2 regions of the Desulfitobacterium sp. PCE1 genome follow, and region 1 is predicted to be linked to the other one. Evidence: riboswitches for the same ligand, from Rfam matches in the RefSeq annotation. Region 1 holds a riboswitch; the other holds the start of a gene.
The links. A riboswitch is a leader RNA that binds a small molecule or an ion and turns the genes downstream of it on or off. The one in region 1 is predicted to bind thiamine pyrophosphate.
Positions count from the first base shown of each region.

Region 2: linked by a shared signal. The riboswitch ahead of DESPCE1_RS0103650 (thiamine-binding protein) and the one ahead of thiC (phosphomethylpyrimidine synthase ThiC) in region 1 are both predicted to bind thiamine pyrophosphate.

Region 1 is NZ_KB913023.1:2,011,001-2,018,968, reverse strand. Features, by position in the region: gene thiE (thiamine phosphate synthase) at 1-161, opposite strand, end outside; gene thiM (hydroxyethylthiazole kinase) at 152-955, opposite strand; gene thiC (phosphomethylpyrimidine synthase ThiC) at 1,000-2,298, opposite strand; TPP riboswitch at 2,367-2,479, opposite strand; gene DESPCE1_RS0109975 (LysM peptidoglycan-binding domain-containing protein) at 2,639-3,307, shown strand; gene DESPCE1_RS0109970 (3-deoxy-7-phosphoheptulonate synthase) at 3,320-4,348, opposite strand; gene DESPCE1_RS0109965 (hypothetical protein) at 4,563-5,480, opposite strand; gene DESPCE1_RS0109960 (FAD-dependent oxidoreductase) at 5,480-7,285, opposite strand; gene DESPCE1_RS0109955 (hypothetical protein) at 7,661-7,968, opposite strand, start outside.
Region 2 is NZ_KB913023.1:731,139-739,106, reverse strand. Features, by position in the region: gene DESPCE1_RS0103675 (C4-dicarboxylate ABC transporter) at 1-806, opposite strand, end outside; gene DESPCE1_RS0103670 (GerMN domain-containing protein) at 991-2,073, opposite strand; gene DESPCE1_RS0103665 (ABC transporter ATP-binding protein) at 2,435-3,178, opposite strand; gene DESPCE1_RS0103660 (ABC transporter substrate-binding protein) at 3,181-4,197, opposite strand; gene DESPCE1_RS0103655 (ABC transporter permease) at 4,229-5,011, opposite strand; gene DESPCE1_RS0103650 (thiamine-binding protein) at 4,980-5,276, opposite strand; TPP riboswitch at 5,366-5,472, opposite strand; gene DESPCE1_RS0103645 (YgcG family protein) at 5,536-6,327, opposite strand; gene DESPCE1_RS0103640 (LemA family protein) at 6,410-6,967, opposite strand; gene DESPCE1_RS0103635 (undecaprenyl-diphosphate phosphatase) at 7,011-7,847, opposite strand.

The DNA of each region.
Region 1 (7,968 bases):
TTTAACCCAATTTCATAAAAATCCCGAGAATTCGCCTCCTTTTCCCGCAGTTGGAGCAAGGTCACTCCACCCTCCAAAGCTTTTCTAAGGGACAGTAAAAAATCTTTCGACCCTACTAAAATTCGGTCCGTGACCAAATAAAGGCTATAATCTACAGCCATTGCGCCCGCCCTCTTTTCTCCATCAGTTCCCCATCCACCAGGCTGATTTGATCAATCAGGTGAGCCCGGAAAGTTCCCGGCAGTCCCCCACCGGATGTTTCCTGGGCCAATTCTCCCGCCAGAGACATGGTCATCAAGGCCGCTGCCGTTGCCCAGAAAGCATCTTCATAAGCCCCACAGAAACCAGCCACCAACGCCCCCGCCATACAGCCTGCCCCAGTAATCCGGGTCAGCATCTCGGTTCCATTTTCAATAAAACAGGAATTTTTTCCGTCAGTAATGATATCCACCTTGCCCGTAGCGGCTACTACGCACCCGTACGCTCTGGCCAGACTTTGACAAGCTTCCAGACCATCCTTTCCTTCATCAAGAGAATCCACCCCTCTGACCCTGGCTTCCAGCCCGGCCAAAGCCTTTATCTCGCCCAAATTTCCTTTAATAACCGTAAACCGGCCAAAATGGCGCAATCTTTCAATCGTCACTTTTTTACGGGGAATGGCGCCGCAGGCTACGGGATCAAGGATCACCGGAATCCCTTTTAAATCCGCTCCCCGGGTGGCCAGATAGACTGCCATTTCCTGTTCCTGGGTAAACGTTCCGAAATTCAGATACAGGGAACTGGCAATCTGACTGAATTCAAACACCTCATCCACTGCTTCGCACATGGCAGGGGATGCTCCAATGGCCAGCAAACTATTGGCACAGTCATTGACTGTAACAACATTGGTAATAGCATGGACCAAGGGAGTTTTTTGTTTGACGGCTTGAAGAGCTTCTATCAACTTTTCTTTCATAACTCTCTCCTTCTTTCATTAAGATTGATTTTCAAGAGATCGTTTTAACATCCTTTAAAAGGGGTTCCCATATAGTCGCTGATTAATTGATAGGCGCAGAACTTGCCGCACATAGTGCAGCGTTCCTGGTTGTCTTCATTTTTTTCCTTTCGCATTCGCCCCGCTTTTTCCGGATCGATGGAAAGCTCGATTTGTTTTGTCCAATCCAGAGCCTTGCGGGCTTTAGCCATTTCCAGATCCCATTCCCAAGCCCCTTTAACCCCCTTAACCAGGTCTGCTGCATGAGCCGCGATACGGGCGGCAATGACCCCTTCCTTAACATCCTCTTCCGTGGGCAAGCCAAGATGTTCAGCAGGGGTTACATAACAGAGGAAGTCCGCACCGCTGGAAGCCGCGATAGCTCCCCCAATGGCAGATGTAATATGGTCATATCCCGGAGCCACATCGGTAACCAAAGGGCCTAAGACATAGAAAGGGGCATTATGGCAGAGGGTTTTTTCCAACTGCATATTTGCTTTAATTTGATCTAAGGGAACATGTCCGGGGCCTTCCACCATAACCTGTACTCCTGCTTCCTGGGCCCGTTTGACCAAGCCCCCCAAAGTGATCAGTTCTTTGATTTGGGGACCGTCTGTGGCGTCTGCTAAACAACCTGGCCGCAGGCCATCTCCCAAACTCAAAGTAACATCATACTTTAATGCAATGTTTAACAGACGATCGTACTGCTCAAAAAGCGGGTTTTGTTTCTTATGATGCAGCATCCAAGCGGTGATAAAAGAACCTCCCCGGGAAACAATATCCATCACCCGTCCCTGCTCTTTGAGCTCCTGAATGACCTCTAAGGTTACCCCACAGTGAACCGTAATAAAATCCGCTCCATCCTGGCAATGTTTTTCTATCCCGGCGAATATTTCCTCATCCGTCATTTCCACTAAGCCCCGGCCGGTCTGATGCGTATCCACCATGACCTGGTATAAAGGAACCGTTCCAACCATGACCGGACAGTGCCGGATAATGGTTCTTCTGACTTCATCGATATCTCCGCCTGTACTTAAATCCATGATGGAATGTGCACCAGCCGCCAGAGCAACATCCAATTTTCTCATTTCATTGGCTAACTCCGGATAGGTGTCGGAAGTTCCGATGTTGGCATTTACTTTCGTAGATAAGCCCTTACCGACAGCGATAGGCTGAAGACCCTTGTGGTTGATGTTGCAGGGTAAAACCGCTTCACCTATGGCGATTTTTTGCCTCAGTTCCTCCCCCGTAATTCCCTCCAATTCAGCCGCCTTGGCCATTTCCGGAGTAACATTTCCTTTTCTTGCTTCTTCCAATTGTGTCAATTAAACCACACCTTTCTTATGTAAAATAAAAAAAATACAGACCCAGGTAGGTCTGTATTCTAATAAACGCATGTTATTGTCCACCTTCCCTACGCTGGCATTACCCAGATCAGGTTAAGGGTCAAAGGATTCTTCGGTCCTTTATCTCAGCCGACCTTATTCGGCCCCCCTAGTGATTATGCAGTTGTAATTCTAGTTAAAGTATAGCACAAGTCATAAGACATTAAAAGAGCGCCGTCTATGGCCAACAGTTATAATGCTTAAATTCCTGACATAGGCATTAATAATTAGGATCAAACTCGGATGTGTTACCTACGGAATACTAATGGAGGGAATGCGAATGGACTATACCGTTCAACCCGGGGACTCTTTCTACCTCATAGGGCAAAAACATGGTCTATCCTTAGAAGAGCTGCAACAAGCTAATCCCCAGATACAAAACCCTACTCTCATTTTTCCAGGTCAAGTCATCAAACTTCCTGACAAGTCCCGCCCCCAGTCCTATGAGAAATACCGTGTGGATGAACCTTATCCTGAAATTAAAGTGTTAGGCGAAAACCCATACTATGCCCAGCTCCTGTATGACGATTATGCCGGCCAAGTCAGCGAGCTTACCGCTATAATGCAGTATGTCCATCATCATATGCAGATGGATACTCACCCCGCTTGGAGCGAGGTTGCTGCTCTGCAAGAAGGGATAAGCATCATTGAGATGAAGCATCTGGAGATGTTAGGAGAAACGATTCTGCTCTTAGGAGGAAATGCCCGCTATTGGGATGGCTGCCAGCAGCCTTGGACCCCTCTCTATGTGAGTTATCACGATTTTGATTTTTGTGCCCAGCTGCGCGCCGATATCCAGGCCGAGGAAGCAGCCATCCACAATTACCGGAACCATATTCAGCAGATTCAGGATCCCTACATCCAAGCGCTCTTAGCACGTATTATCAAGGATGAAGAACATCATCTCCGCCTGTTCCGGGATAGTCTGGCTAAACATTGCGGTGGCTAAACATTGCGGTGGTTAAACATTCTCAGCTATAAAATAAATTAATTTCTCCGTACTTTCCCAACCTAAGCAAGCATCTGTAATGGATTTCCCATAGATATTTTCCCCGATGCCCTGCCGGCCTTCCTCCAGATAGCTCTCGATCATCAAGCCTTTGATCATTTTCTTCAGCAAGGAATCGTACTTGCGACTGAGCAGTACCTCCCGGGAAATACGCGGCTGTTCGTAATAGCGCTTCATGGAGTTGGCATGATTCACATCCACGATAATGGCTGGATTGGCTAATTCGAGTCGCTCATACTCCTGGGCAGTCTGAATGAGATTTTCAAAATGGTAATTGGGGATATTTTCCCCGTTAGCATTTACTGCTCCCCTTAAAATGGCATGAGCATATGGATTCCCCGTGGTTTCAACTTCCCACCCATTATAGATGAAGGAATGGTCGCTTTGGGCAGCAATTAATGAATTAAACATGACGGTAATATCGCCGCTGGTGGGGTTTTTCATCCCCACCGGAAGTTCAACGCCACTGACCGTGAGGCGATGCTGTTGGTTTTCGACGGAACGGGCTCCGATGGCAACATACCCTAAGACATCTGCGAGATAACTATAGTTCTCCGGATAGAGCATCTCATCAGCAGCCGGCATCCCAAATTCCGATACGGCGCGAATATGCAAGCGGCGAATGGCTTTAATACCTTCACACATATCCGGTGCTTTTTCCGGATCCGGCTGATGAACCATTCCTTTATAGCCTTCTCCTGTGGTGCGTGGCTTATTGGTATAGATCCTGGGCACGATCAGGATGGCATCTTTGACCTTTTCCTGCACTTTGGCTAATCGTTCAATATACTCACAAACGGGATCCTCATGATCTGCGGAGCAAGGACCAATAATCAACATGAATCGTTGATCTTCATTGGTCAGGATCTTTCTCATCTCTTCCACTCGTTTATCCCGGAGTTCAGTAACCTCCTTGCTCAAAGGCAAGTGGGCAATAATTTCTTCCGCCGGCGGTAATTTTTTGATAAAATTCATACTCATAGTTCTCCACCCCTATTATCCTCTATATAGAAAACTGATATAATTACAAGTATAGGTTTATTCTATAAGAATCGCAAGAAAAAACACCTTGTATATAACAATTCTTTTAAATTTATTTTTTCTATAATAGCTGGTATGATTCCTAAAACAAAGCAGGCCTTAAACTATTTTTCAAAGGCCTGCTTTGTTATGTAACTTTCTTTCCTCTATCTTCCTAATCTCCCATAAAGTTTGAACTCTCCAGCTCTACTTCCATATATGTGCTTTGCTGGACAATTATTTTGCTTTGCCAGCTTTCATAGGAATTTAGCCCGCCTACATAAAGCTGATATTCCCCTTTTGTTATCTCAAAACAGGCTTTTCCTTGTTCATCCGTCTCCCCCTTGTAAGGGTGAAGTATTACGGCAGCTCCTTGAATAGGGGTCCTATCCTTCCCGTCCATTACTTTTACATTTACGGTACATTCAGGCGGGTTCGCCACTCTGAAACTAAAGGAGGACTCTGTCTCCAGGTGTGGGGTCTCCCTATCCTGCTCAGGAAATTTTACCTGCCAATTGTAGCTGCCTGCTTGATCAGGGGCCAGTAATTTCACCTCTGTCCAATAGAGTGCTTGAGTTTCCGCCCAAGGTTTATCGCCAAGTTTTGCTGTAGCCACTTCCCTGTTTTTGTGATTATAGACTTTGATCACTTGACCGGTGAGCCGGCAATCCGCAGAGCATTTCACCCCAACCTTGAATTTCATAGTTTCCTTGGCCACTACGGGTGAGGGCACATCCCAGATGGCTATGCCGGTCATGTGAAGGGGCTTTACTGTAAAGGAAACAGGAACCGAAGTCTCCAGGTGGGTGATTCCTTCTTTCTCTTGCTCGTAATAACAAGCCTTCCAGGTAAAGCTTCCTGCCAAGATCGGCGCTTTAAGGACTATCGGATCCGTTTCAAAGGCCGTGCCCATAGGGATAACCAGTGGAGCTTCTTTAATCACCTTTCCATCATGGTTAATGATTCGGACTTTATCGGCCTTAAAATTGCATCGCATAGGACAAGTCACTCTGGCTTTTATAATAATAAAAGCTCCTGGATTTATTGCCGTAAAGGGAGCCTCAACAATCTCAAGAATTACTTGATGTGCCATTACCCCCATGACGTCTCCTTGGCCGCATTCTCCCCAGCAATGCGGGCGACGGTGGCATAGTTCCCCAAGGAACCGTGTGGACGTCTCCAGCCCATGGCATTCCCTAACTCACCTGCGGCATAGAGATGAGGAATGACTTTTTCCTGGTCAATGGAAATGCTTCCATCAATTGCTTTGCCTTTGTATCCAGCAAGTTGGTCGGCCTGTTCAATGACTTGGGATTTGGTATTAACACGGATACCATTGCGTTGGGTGTGACGGATCAAGGAGGCTTTCAGCCCGTAGAAAGGCGGTTTGGCAATCTTGAATAGAGTGGTTTTGCCAAAATCCTCATCCTTGCCTGCATCGACGAAACCATTGTAACGGTTGATGGTTTTCTCCAATTCCGCAACTGGAATACCCATTTTTTCCGCCAATTCGGGAATACTGTCGGCGATAGCGATGCAGGCCGGATCAAACATAAGCCCCTTCTTGGGGTTCGGATTCTTCAAGTCCTCAATTGGCCATTTCAAGGCTGCAGCACTGTCAGAGTCGGCTATCGCCCAAACATTTCGAGGCTGGGGCAGGCTAAGGTATTTGGCTGTGTAGGGCCATTCAGGGTTTTCGTTCAGACCGCCGGCTTCACCTTTGGCCGGGTCAGCTTTCTTCGCTCCCTCTATTTCATTAATATAACGGGAACCATCGTTTTTTACCAAAATAACCCGCTCAAAGAAGGCGGCAGAACGCGAAATTCCCTTTCCATCGGCGTAATAAGCTGCTGTTTTGAAATCGGGCGGTTCCCAACCCCAGTATGAACGAGAACCATAGAAGAGATAGATGTATGAAGTAAAGGACATATCGCTGAAGCCGGCCCCAATCTCAGCAGCTGCGAAATGACCGTCACCGGCACTGTCGACAAACAGTGTTCCGTCGGCCGGGGTACCTCCGTCCCCAAAGCAATCCGGTCCCACGACCCGTGGGTCCCAAGCCTGAGCCATGCGGTAGTTGTCCGTCCAGGTTCCTGTACAAAGTATGACGCCTTTACGGGCTTTAATAGCAATCATGCCTTCCGGAGTTTCTACGGATACCCCCAGAACCGGACCACCGGGTTCCCGGTAAACCTTCCTCATCCGGTGTTTGAAAAGGATAGGAACACCCATTTCCTGAAGCTTTTTTTCCCAGACTGTGGTCCAGGCCAAGCCAAAACTCATGGGATTGTTGGCTTTAGCATCGTATACCTCCGGATTGGCTGCCGGATAGTGGGAACGATTGACACGATGAACTTCCGGACTAGAATTCCCCACAGTGGCGTACCATTTAAAGCCCATGGATTCCATCCATTCGATAAGTTCCGGTCCTCTTTCTACATAAGTACGAATCAGCTCAGGTACCCCACGGTATCCGCTGGCTTTCATTTCATCTTCAAACCAATCTTCCAGGCTATCCTGTATTCCTCCTTCCTTCTGAATCCGTGTCCCACCAAGGATGGCGTGACCCCCTGCCGTTTTATACAGTCCGCCGGCCCAATCATTTTTTTCAAGGACGATAACATCTGATCCGGCATTTTTTGCTTCAATAGCAGCAGCTAGACCGCAGCCAGTACCTACAACGACGACATCCGTTTCCTTATCCCATTTTTCCGGTAGCCAGGGCTTTGCTTCAGCAGCTTGAGGTTTTGCAGTTTCCCCTTGTGTTCCCTGGCTGCAGCCCGAGAGCAGGAAGCCGGCACCTACGGCCGTACCCGCAGTCATAATACCCGCGTTCTTTAAGAAATCTCTACGCGAAAGTTTTTCCCTTTTCAGTTCTTCTTTCTTTTCCTTAGACATTCTTAAGCCTCCCTTATATTTTTTAGGTACCCGCTGTTACGTCCTTTACCTCCAGCACCACCTTCCTTTAGATAAAGTTTAATAGAATAAGCCTTAGCTTATCTCCGACGGGAACTAGTGATTGATTTTATTTTCACATACGATGCTGAGGATTGTCGTCGCGTTTTAATATTTGAGTTTAAAAATAATTGATCTTGAGGTGCTTAGGGGAGATTTTTACTATCTGGAAATTTTTATTAACACGAAGATTTACATTAATGACCATACACCAGGAGTTATAGAAAAGTCAACCCTAATTAGTTACAAGTTTCACACAATATATGTGGGATTAGTTTATAATAATTTTCTTTTCTACATTGTTTGATAGCAAATCCATTAATTCAAGCAAGAGTTCACTTCTTCCTTCACTTCTGTACTACTCTTAATTTGATTAATGCTAAAGGGATCTAAGGTGCTTACCCGATTAATAAAGCGCTCTTCAAAAGAATAGGGGTAAATATTTAAGCTGGTATTCTTTTGGCCAGAGAACTCTTCGATATAGAACTCAACGGTCACCAAGCCCTGCAGGCTTAGAACCTCCAGAGTAATCAAACTATCTTTGTGTCCGTTTTTATGATGATCAAGAATCTTGATCAGATACCAGCAGTAGTCATCTTCCAAGATTTCAAACTTCTCCGGGTCGA
Region 2 (7,968 bases), 1.3 Mb from region 1:
CCAAATCCCCATATGACCACTGCAATAAGATTGGCCAAGTCCGTTGAAGCTAACAGTCCAAGCTCTTGAGCATTCTTTGAAGCATCAATAATCGCACTGACCGCCAGCCCTACCGCACTGAGAAAAATCCCGAAAGAGGGTATGGTGTCCGCAGGCGGAAGAGGGTGATTAGCCAAGCGAACAAAAACAATCGCGCTAATAAAGATAAAGAGAAAAAATCCGATCCCAAATAAGGCGGTATTCATAAGGAGAACGGATACGCTCCAGGAAGAATGAAGTTTCATGGTAAGCTCCAATACAGGATTGCCAATCAGGGAAACGGCCATATTGGCTATAGGAGCCATAATCCAAGAAAAATTGATCATTTCCGGTCTGGGTGTCTCTTCCACCCGCATCATTCTAAAGGTAGTGTAAAAGGTGAAGAAGGTCACCCCGATAATAGCAATAACCCAAAAGGTGAAGATCAAGGAATAGATTAGAGTCTCACTTAAGTATTTACTCCATATTAGATAGATATTGGTTCCGAAAATTACCGTAGCCACGGGCATGGTCACAAAAAAATTACCTGCCAGAGGATGATTCAAATCACGGTAGGCATAAGGAAAATACTTAAGCCAACGGATCACCCAAGGAATGAGCACACAAAAATAGAGAATATCTGCTAAGGCAGCCAATGCTATACCTAAAAAATGCCCTAAAGGAAATGAATTTTGCCATAGAAAAAATATATTTGCTAGACCTCCTGTACCCATAATTACAGCAAACCAGGCAGGAGCCAAATATTTAATCGGATGACGTTCAAGCACTTAAGGAGTCCCCCTTATTTTGAAACGATGTTTCATTTAAAATAGCCACGCATCTATTAGACCATAAAAGTGCTGTAAGTACAAGACTCAAAGTGAATCTATCATAAGTCTGATAAGGCAAAAAGAAATGTTCAGGCAGATTGAACTCCGCCTGAACTCCTAATACTGATTGCCGCTTTTAGAATTATCCTTCTATTACATTATCCATGTTGACTTTGAAGAACTCCCCTTTTTTCATCTCAATATGCCCTGATGCATAGGGCTCCCCTTCCAGGGTAAGGTAGACTTCCGAAGCCCCATAATAATTGCCTAGAGTATTGACAATGCTCTGCAGAATCATCCCTTCATACCCCGATCCTGCGTTCATTTCTCTGACAAAATTCTTGGTAAAGTCTATATAGACTCGGCCATCCTGATTAAGATAAAGGCTCTTTATCTTTACATTATCGCCAATAAGTCTACCATGATTTGCCTGCTTTTTGAATTCTTCTTCAAAGATCTGCTTTGTAATATCGTTGGTTTTAAAGGACAGTTGAGTTTGGGTCGTATAGATTTTGTCATCGTTAATATTGGGATCATAGACCTTCACGTTTTGAACCAATGGCGTGTCTTTTTCCAATTTGCTTAAGGTCGATATTACTTCATAGCCATCTGTACCTTTATACACAGTCTTGACTAGCCCTACATTGGGAGCATAGTAGTCCGTAATTGTGTTATCCTTACCTTCTGTCGTCACTTCTATAACTTTATAATTTCCGGAAGGAGTTGAAAGGTCCATATTCACATTGGTAATGGTGCGTTTACGATTATCTGCCAGGGTCCAGGATGTACCTTTGGTCAAGGGCTCCTTTAGAAGAACATCCCCACTGGTATTGAGCGAGGAGCTCTGGGTGAGATCTTCCCGGTAATAGGTTTCTCCTTGGGCCAGAAGCTGTATCATCCGACCAGCGTCAAGTCCCAGAACGCGAACAGTCTCTGTCCCCCCATTGTTCGTCCTCAGCTGCACCTTGCCTCCTTTGATGTAATCCACATAGGTGGTAAAGGAGGCATACTCATTGCCCTGTCCCTCATACACATATTTGGTGTTTTCCTGGTAAGCAAGATAGTTCGCAAGCAAATCCTCTTGTGCCGGCTGCTCATTGTTGTTTTGTGGTTCACCAGTGTTCGAGCCATTAGGGGAATTGTCCTGCTTTATACCACATCCGCCTAAGAAAAGCAGCGCTAAAAGAACTGTAAAAACTCCCATCATTAAAGTGCGTTTTTTCATGATGCTAACCTCCTTGTTTATGTCCAATACTATTTTAGTCTCTTATGCTCAAGAATTTCCACTGGAAATAAAATCATAGGACTCATCCCATTTTGATACTACTTTTAGTATAACCACCATATTGAGCTTTGACCATCTTTATTCAATATCCATCCATAGAGGATTCTTATATATATAAATAATAGACTCAAATAGGGGGGCAAATCTGATACGTACAAATCTATACTCCCGTTGCATAAGAATACTAAAACAAAGAAAGGGTACTGGAAAGCTAAAAGTCTTTCCAAATACCCTCCAATCTAATCCACGTAGTGCCTATTTATAATAATGCTCACCGTTGATGCGCCCAAAGTTAATCCTATTAGCTTAACAACTTAATGATCTGCCTTTTGTACCCCATAAAGGCATCGGATATTCGGAATTCTTCTCCCCGGGGTCGCGGGATATCGATGACAATCTCATGGGCGATTATCCCTGGAGGTCCGGTCATAATATATATTCTATCGGAAAGTAGGATGGCCTCATCGATATCATGAGTAATAAATAAAGAGGACATATTGATTCGGCCCATGAGGTCCAAGTACCAGCGATGCATGGCACTCTTGGTAATGGCATCCAAAGCAGAAAAAGGCTCATCAAAAAGAGCTACATCTTGAGAGAACATATAGGTTCTGAGCAGGGCGGCTCTTTGCCGCATCCCTCCGGAAAGCTGGGTAGGGTACTTCTTCTCGGTTCCTTCTAATCCGAACTCTTTGAAATGACTGGAAGCTTCTTCCCGAGCCAAGCTCTTTTTTATTCCTCGGATAAAGAGAGGCAGTGCCACATTGTCCAACACGGTTAAGTGAGGCTGCATCAAATCCTTTTGCTGCATATAGCTTACTTTACCGGCCTGCCCTGTAATATCCTGAGCGTTGAGAAGCACCTGCCCGGAATCAGGGGTAAGGACACCGGCAATCACATTAAAAAGCGTGCTTTTACCAATGCCGCTCACTCCCAGGAGGCTTACCAGTTCCTTTTCACCAAGTCTGATATTGATATTTTCGATTGTTAATTCTCCCGCAAAACCCTTTGAGATGTTTCGCGTCTCAAGCCTTATCTTATTCATCTTTACTTGGGCAGATAGGCATTGGTAAAGCCTTGTCCTGCCTCAATCCTTTTGGAGATCAATTGATTATCCGCCATCCAAGTATAGAAATTATCCCAACGGGCTTGATCGATGAAGCCCCACTGCTCAACTTCAGCTTTATATTCCTTGGCCAAATACTTTTGGCTGGCAGTTATAAGGTCCAGATCCAATTCCGGGGCATGCTTGACAAGAATTTCAGCCGCTTCTTCAGGGTGAGCTATGGTGTATTCATATCCTTTAGCTACAGCAGCCAAAAAGTTTTTAGCTGTATCTTCATTTTCTTCTAAGTATTTAGGACTGGCCGCAATAACCGGGGTGTAATAATCTAAGACAGGGTCAATATCCTTAAACGCAAAATAATTGGTGTCCAGGCCTTTGACTTCTGTAGCTATACCATCCCATCCATAATATACCCAGACAGCATCCACATCCGTTTTCAGGGCAGAAATCACATCCGTTACTGTATTAGGGATCATCTTGATGGCGTCATAGTTACCACCGTCTTTTTCGATAACTTGCTTGATAATAGCCTTTTCCACAGGAGAATCCCAAGTAGCGTAGACCTTGTTCTCCATTCCCTTCGGGCTGGTGATGTTATCTTCTTTAAGAGAGATAATTCCCGAAGTATTGTGCTGCAAAATAGTCCCTACAGCTACCATATCCAGCGGACTGTCCGAGGTAAGAGCAGCCGCAAGCTCTTCTTGGAAGGTTACGCAAAATTCAGCTTTACCGGCAGCTACCAGGGGTAATGCGCCTCCTTCAGGCGGTTGTACAATATCCACCTCAAAACCCGCTTCTTGGAAATAGCCCAATTCTTTAGCCACATAGACACCGGTGTGATTAGTGTTCGGCGTCCAGTCCAGGACAAAGGTGATTTTCTTATTCTCCTGTACACCTTGCTGTCCATTTCCACCGTTACCAGTATTTTGAGCACTGCAGCCGGCTATACCTAAAACCATGAAAACACTCATAACTATTGCAAAGAATCGTTTCTTCATCTCAACATTCTCCTTAAATACTTTTTGACTCTTACCCTTCTCTCTGCTGTTCACCGATCTGTGCCCAGGGCATTGCTTTTCGTTCCAAGAGCTCCACACATTTCATAAGCACTAAGCTTAATATGATGATCAAAAAAATTACTGCAAACATTTTATCAAAGGAATAGGATTTTCTGACCCGGGTCATATATACTCCAAGGCCACTGTTTCCTCCCAGCCATTCGGCGATAACTGCACCGACGATAGAATAGGACACCGAGATGCGTAGTCCCGAAAAAAAACCGGGCAGGGCATTGGGCAGCTTAATATACCGGTAGATTTGCCACTTTTTAGCTCCCATAGCTCGCATAAGATTCATAGCGTCTTGGTCCGATGATTTAAATCCTCCTAAAAGAGCAATGGTCATAGGAAAAAAACAGGTCAAAACAATAAGAGTAATCTTTGGTGCCATATCGTAGCCCAGCCACAACACCAACAAAGGGGCTATGGCCACCGTGGGGATGGTCTGAGTGATTACCAAGATGGGATGGAACGCCTTATAGAGTGCATCGAAACGATCCATTAAAAGCGCAATCCAAAAAGCTAAAAGAATACTGAGGGCTAATCCCACGAAAGCTTCTGTCAAAGTGACCTGAGTGTGCTTCATTAGCTCAGGAAAAGAACCCACTAAGGCATGGATTACATCCCCAGGAGATGGAAGCATGAATTTGGGCACTACCTCAAAAAAGGTCACCAGGTACCAAAGGATGAGCAAAAGCAGAAGTACTGCCATTGGGTAAAGCTTATTGGTGATGTTTTGTAACCTTTTCATCAATGGTCCAAATCCCGCCTTCCGGCTTATAGCTAATTTTTACATAGGACATAACACTGGGTGCCCCCTCCTCAATGCAGATCATCTGGCAGCGTTTGACTATCTCCATAAGTTGGTCATACTCCCCTTCGATGGTAGTCTCAAAAGGGCCCACATAGACATTGAGACCGGAGGATTTTATGTATTCAATGACCTTATCCACCACACGAATCACTTCTTGTCCTTCCACAGCCGGTAATACTTGAATAGCTACACTTGCATTAATCATTTCTTTTTCTCCTTCTTCCATTAATGTATTAAACAAAAAAACCTTCTGCAGCCAGAAGGTTTTTCAAACAATTCAGGGCATGGAGCCAGAAGCTCATGCATCTTAAGTCCCTCCGCTAGCATTACCTAGATCAGGTCGATGGGTCGGAAACACTCGTTTCCCTCTCAGCCGTTTTCCAGCTCCCCAGCACTATTCCCTTTTCTGTATCATAGCACCCTAATCATTAAAGTGTCAAGAATACTAAGCCTTACACTAAAGTTTACCAACGTCGTGTACTACCTCCGCCTCCACCGGAACCTCCACCACCGCCGAAACCTCCTCCACCGAAGCCTCCGCCTCCGCCGCCACCACGGCCACCTCTCATGAGCATACCAATAATCATGCCGAAGATAAAGCCATTAAAATAACGGTGATCAATATAAAATAGGAAGGCGATGCCGAAAAAGGCTAGGATTTTAACCCCAAGGGGTAAGGAAGCCATAGTATCTGTTTCGTTATTATAATCGGACGAGGCGTACAAGGCTTGGGGAGAATCAATATCTATCGCCACTTGATACTCCTCCGCGACTTCCTGAACAAAAGCCCGATACCCATTCAAGATGCCTTGATTATAATCGTTCTCCTGGAAATATGGGATCATGTATTCATCTTGGATTCGACCGGTCTTTGCATCAGGAAGAGCGCCTTCCAATCCATACCCAACCTCAATTCGTGAAACTCGTTCATTAGGGGACACTAGAATCAGCAAGCCATTGTTTAGCTTTTTATCACCGATCCCCCATTCTCTTAAGATGGTTAGGGCGTATTCCTCCGGCTCATACCCTTTCAAATCGTTGACCGTAACCACCACGATCTGGGCTTTGGTCTTTTGTTCTAAGGCTGCCGAGTTTTGAACAATAATCCGCTCGGTGCTTGTATTGAGAACATTAGCTTCATCCAGCACAAAAAAATCACGGGTGGGCTGCGGGATCGAAGGGGTAGCCGCCTGCAAAGGAGAAACTATCGTAAAGAAGAACAGTACCAATCCGGCAAGCAGGAGTTTCCTCTTCATGGGCTTCATTCCCTTCACTTAACCTATACCTGTTATATAATCAAATGTAGCTTGAGCTTTGACTGTGTATCTGGATAGGTTGTTACTTGGAAAAATCCACAGTCGGGGCTTCATGGGCATCCGCGTCAGCCTTAAAATACTCTCGCTCGTCAAAACCAAGAATTCCCGCATAAAGATTGGTAGGCAAATGTTTTATCTTTGTATTATAAGATTGAACCACATTGTTATAGTCCATCCGAGCTGTAGTGATGCGGTTTTCCGTCCCTGCCAGTTCGTCCTGTAATGCCCGGAAATTAGCATCAGCCTTTAACTGGGGATAGCTTTCAGAGATAGCCAATAATCGGCTCAAAGCACTGCTAAGCGCTGCATCCGCCTCAGCGGCCTCTCCCACACTGCCTGCTCCAATCAATCGGGATCTGGCATCGGCTATATCCGTAAACACTTCACTTTCATGCTCGGCATATCCCTTAACGGTATTAACCAAGTTGGGAATGAGATCCGCTCTGCGCTGAAGCTGGTTCTCTACCTGGCTCCAACTATTGTCCACAGTCTCAGAAAGAGTAACTAAATTATTATAACCTGACCCAAGGATCATAACCAGGATAAGGATTATCCCTACGGGAATCAGCCATTTTTTCATTATGTTTCCCCCATTCACAATTTCATTCTTACTAATACAAAAACTAGCCTATAACAGTCCTAGCCGAGAAATACAAGAGCACAATCACACCTAATATGATGCGGTACCAGCCAAAGACCTTAAAATCATTCTTTTTAATATATCCCATTAAAAATTTAATGGAAATTACAGATACTATGAAGGCGACTACCATTCCTATTAATAAGATCATCAACTCCGGACCTGTAAAGCTAAAGCCAAACTTCAAGAGCTTAAGTGCACTGGCCCCAAACATGACGGGAATAGCGAGAAAAAAAGTGAATTCAGCCGCTACAGTTCGGGAAACTCCCAGCAAAAGGCCTCCCACAATCGTCGCTCCAGAACGGGAAGTTCCAGGGAATATGGCGGCAATCAATTGAAAGATTCCGATCATGAAAGCTGTCGTGTAAGTAATTTGTGATAACTGATTAACACGAGGCCTCTTTCCCTTATTGTAATTTTCAATGACAATAAAGAGAACTCCAAATAAAATCAGCATAACAGCGACGGTTTGATAGTTATAAAAAAGAGCGTTAAATACATCATCCCACAATATACCGATGACTCCTGCCGGAATACAAGCCACGATGATTTTAAACCACATTTCTATGGTCTCTTGCTTAATGGAAACCCCTCTATCGAAAGTAAAGGGATTAAGCTTCTTCCAATACAACAGTACAACAGCCATAATCGCTCCCAACTGAATGACCACAAAAAACATTTCCATAAATGCCTTAGACATATTCAGCTTAATAAATTCATCCACCAATATCATATGCCCTGTGCTACTGATGGGCAGCCATTCTGTAATTCCCTCTACAATACCCAGTAAAATCGCTTTAAAAATCTCTACAATTGCCATAATTCCTCCTATTACATTCCATTGATTTAAATACACCACGCCTATTATATCAATTCAGTTTCTGAATGGGTAGCCGCATTCCCCTCTTCAATATATGACGCAATCCATAAACGTATTATAC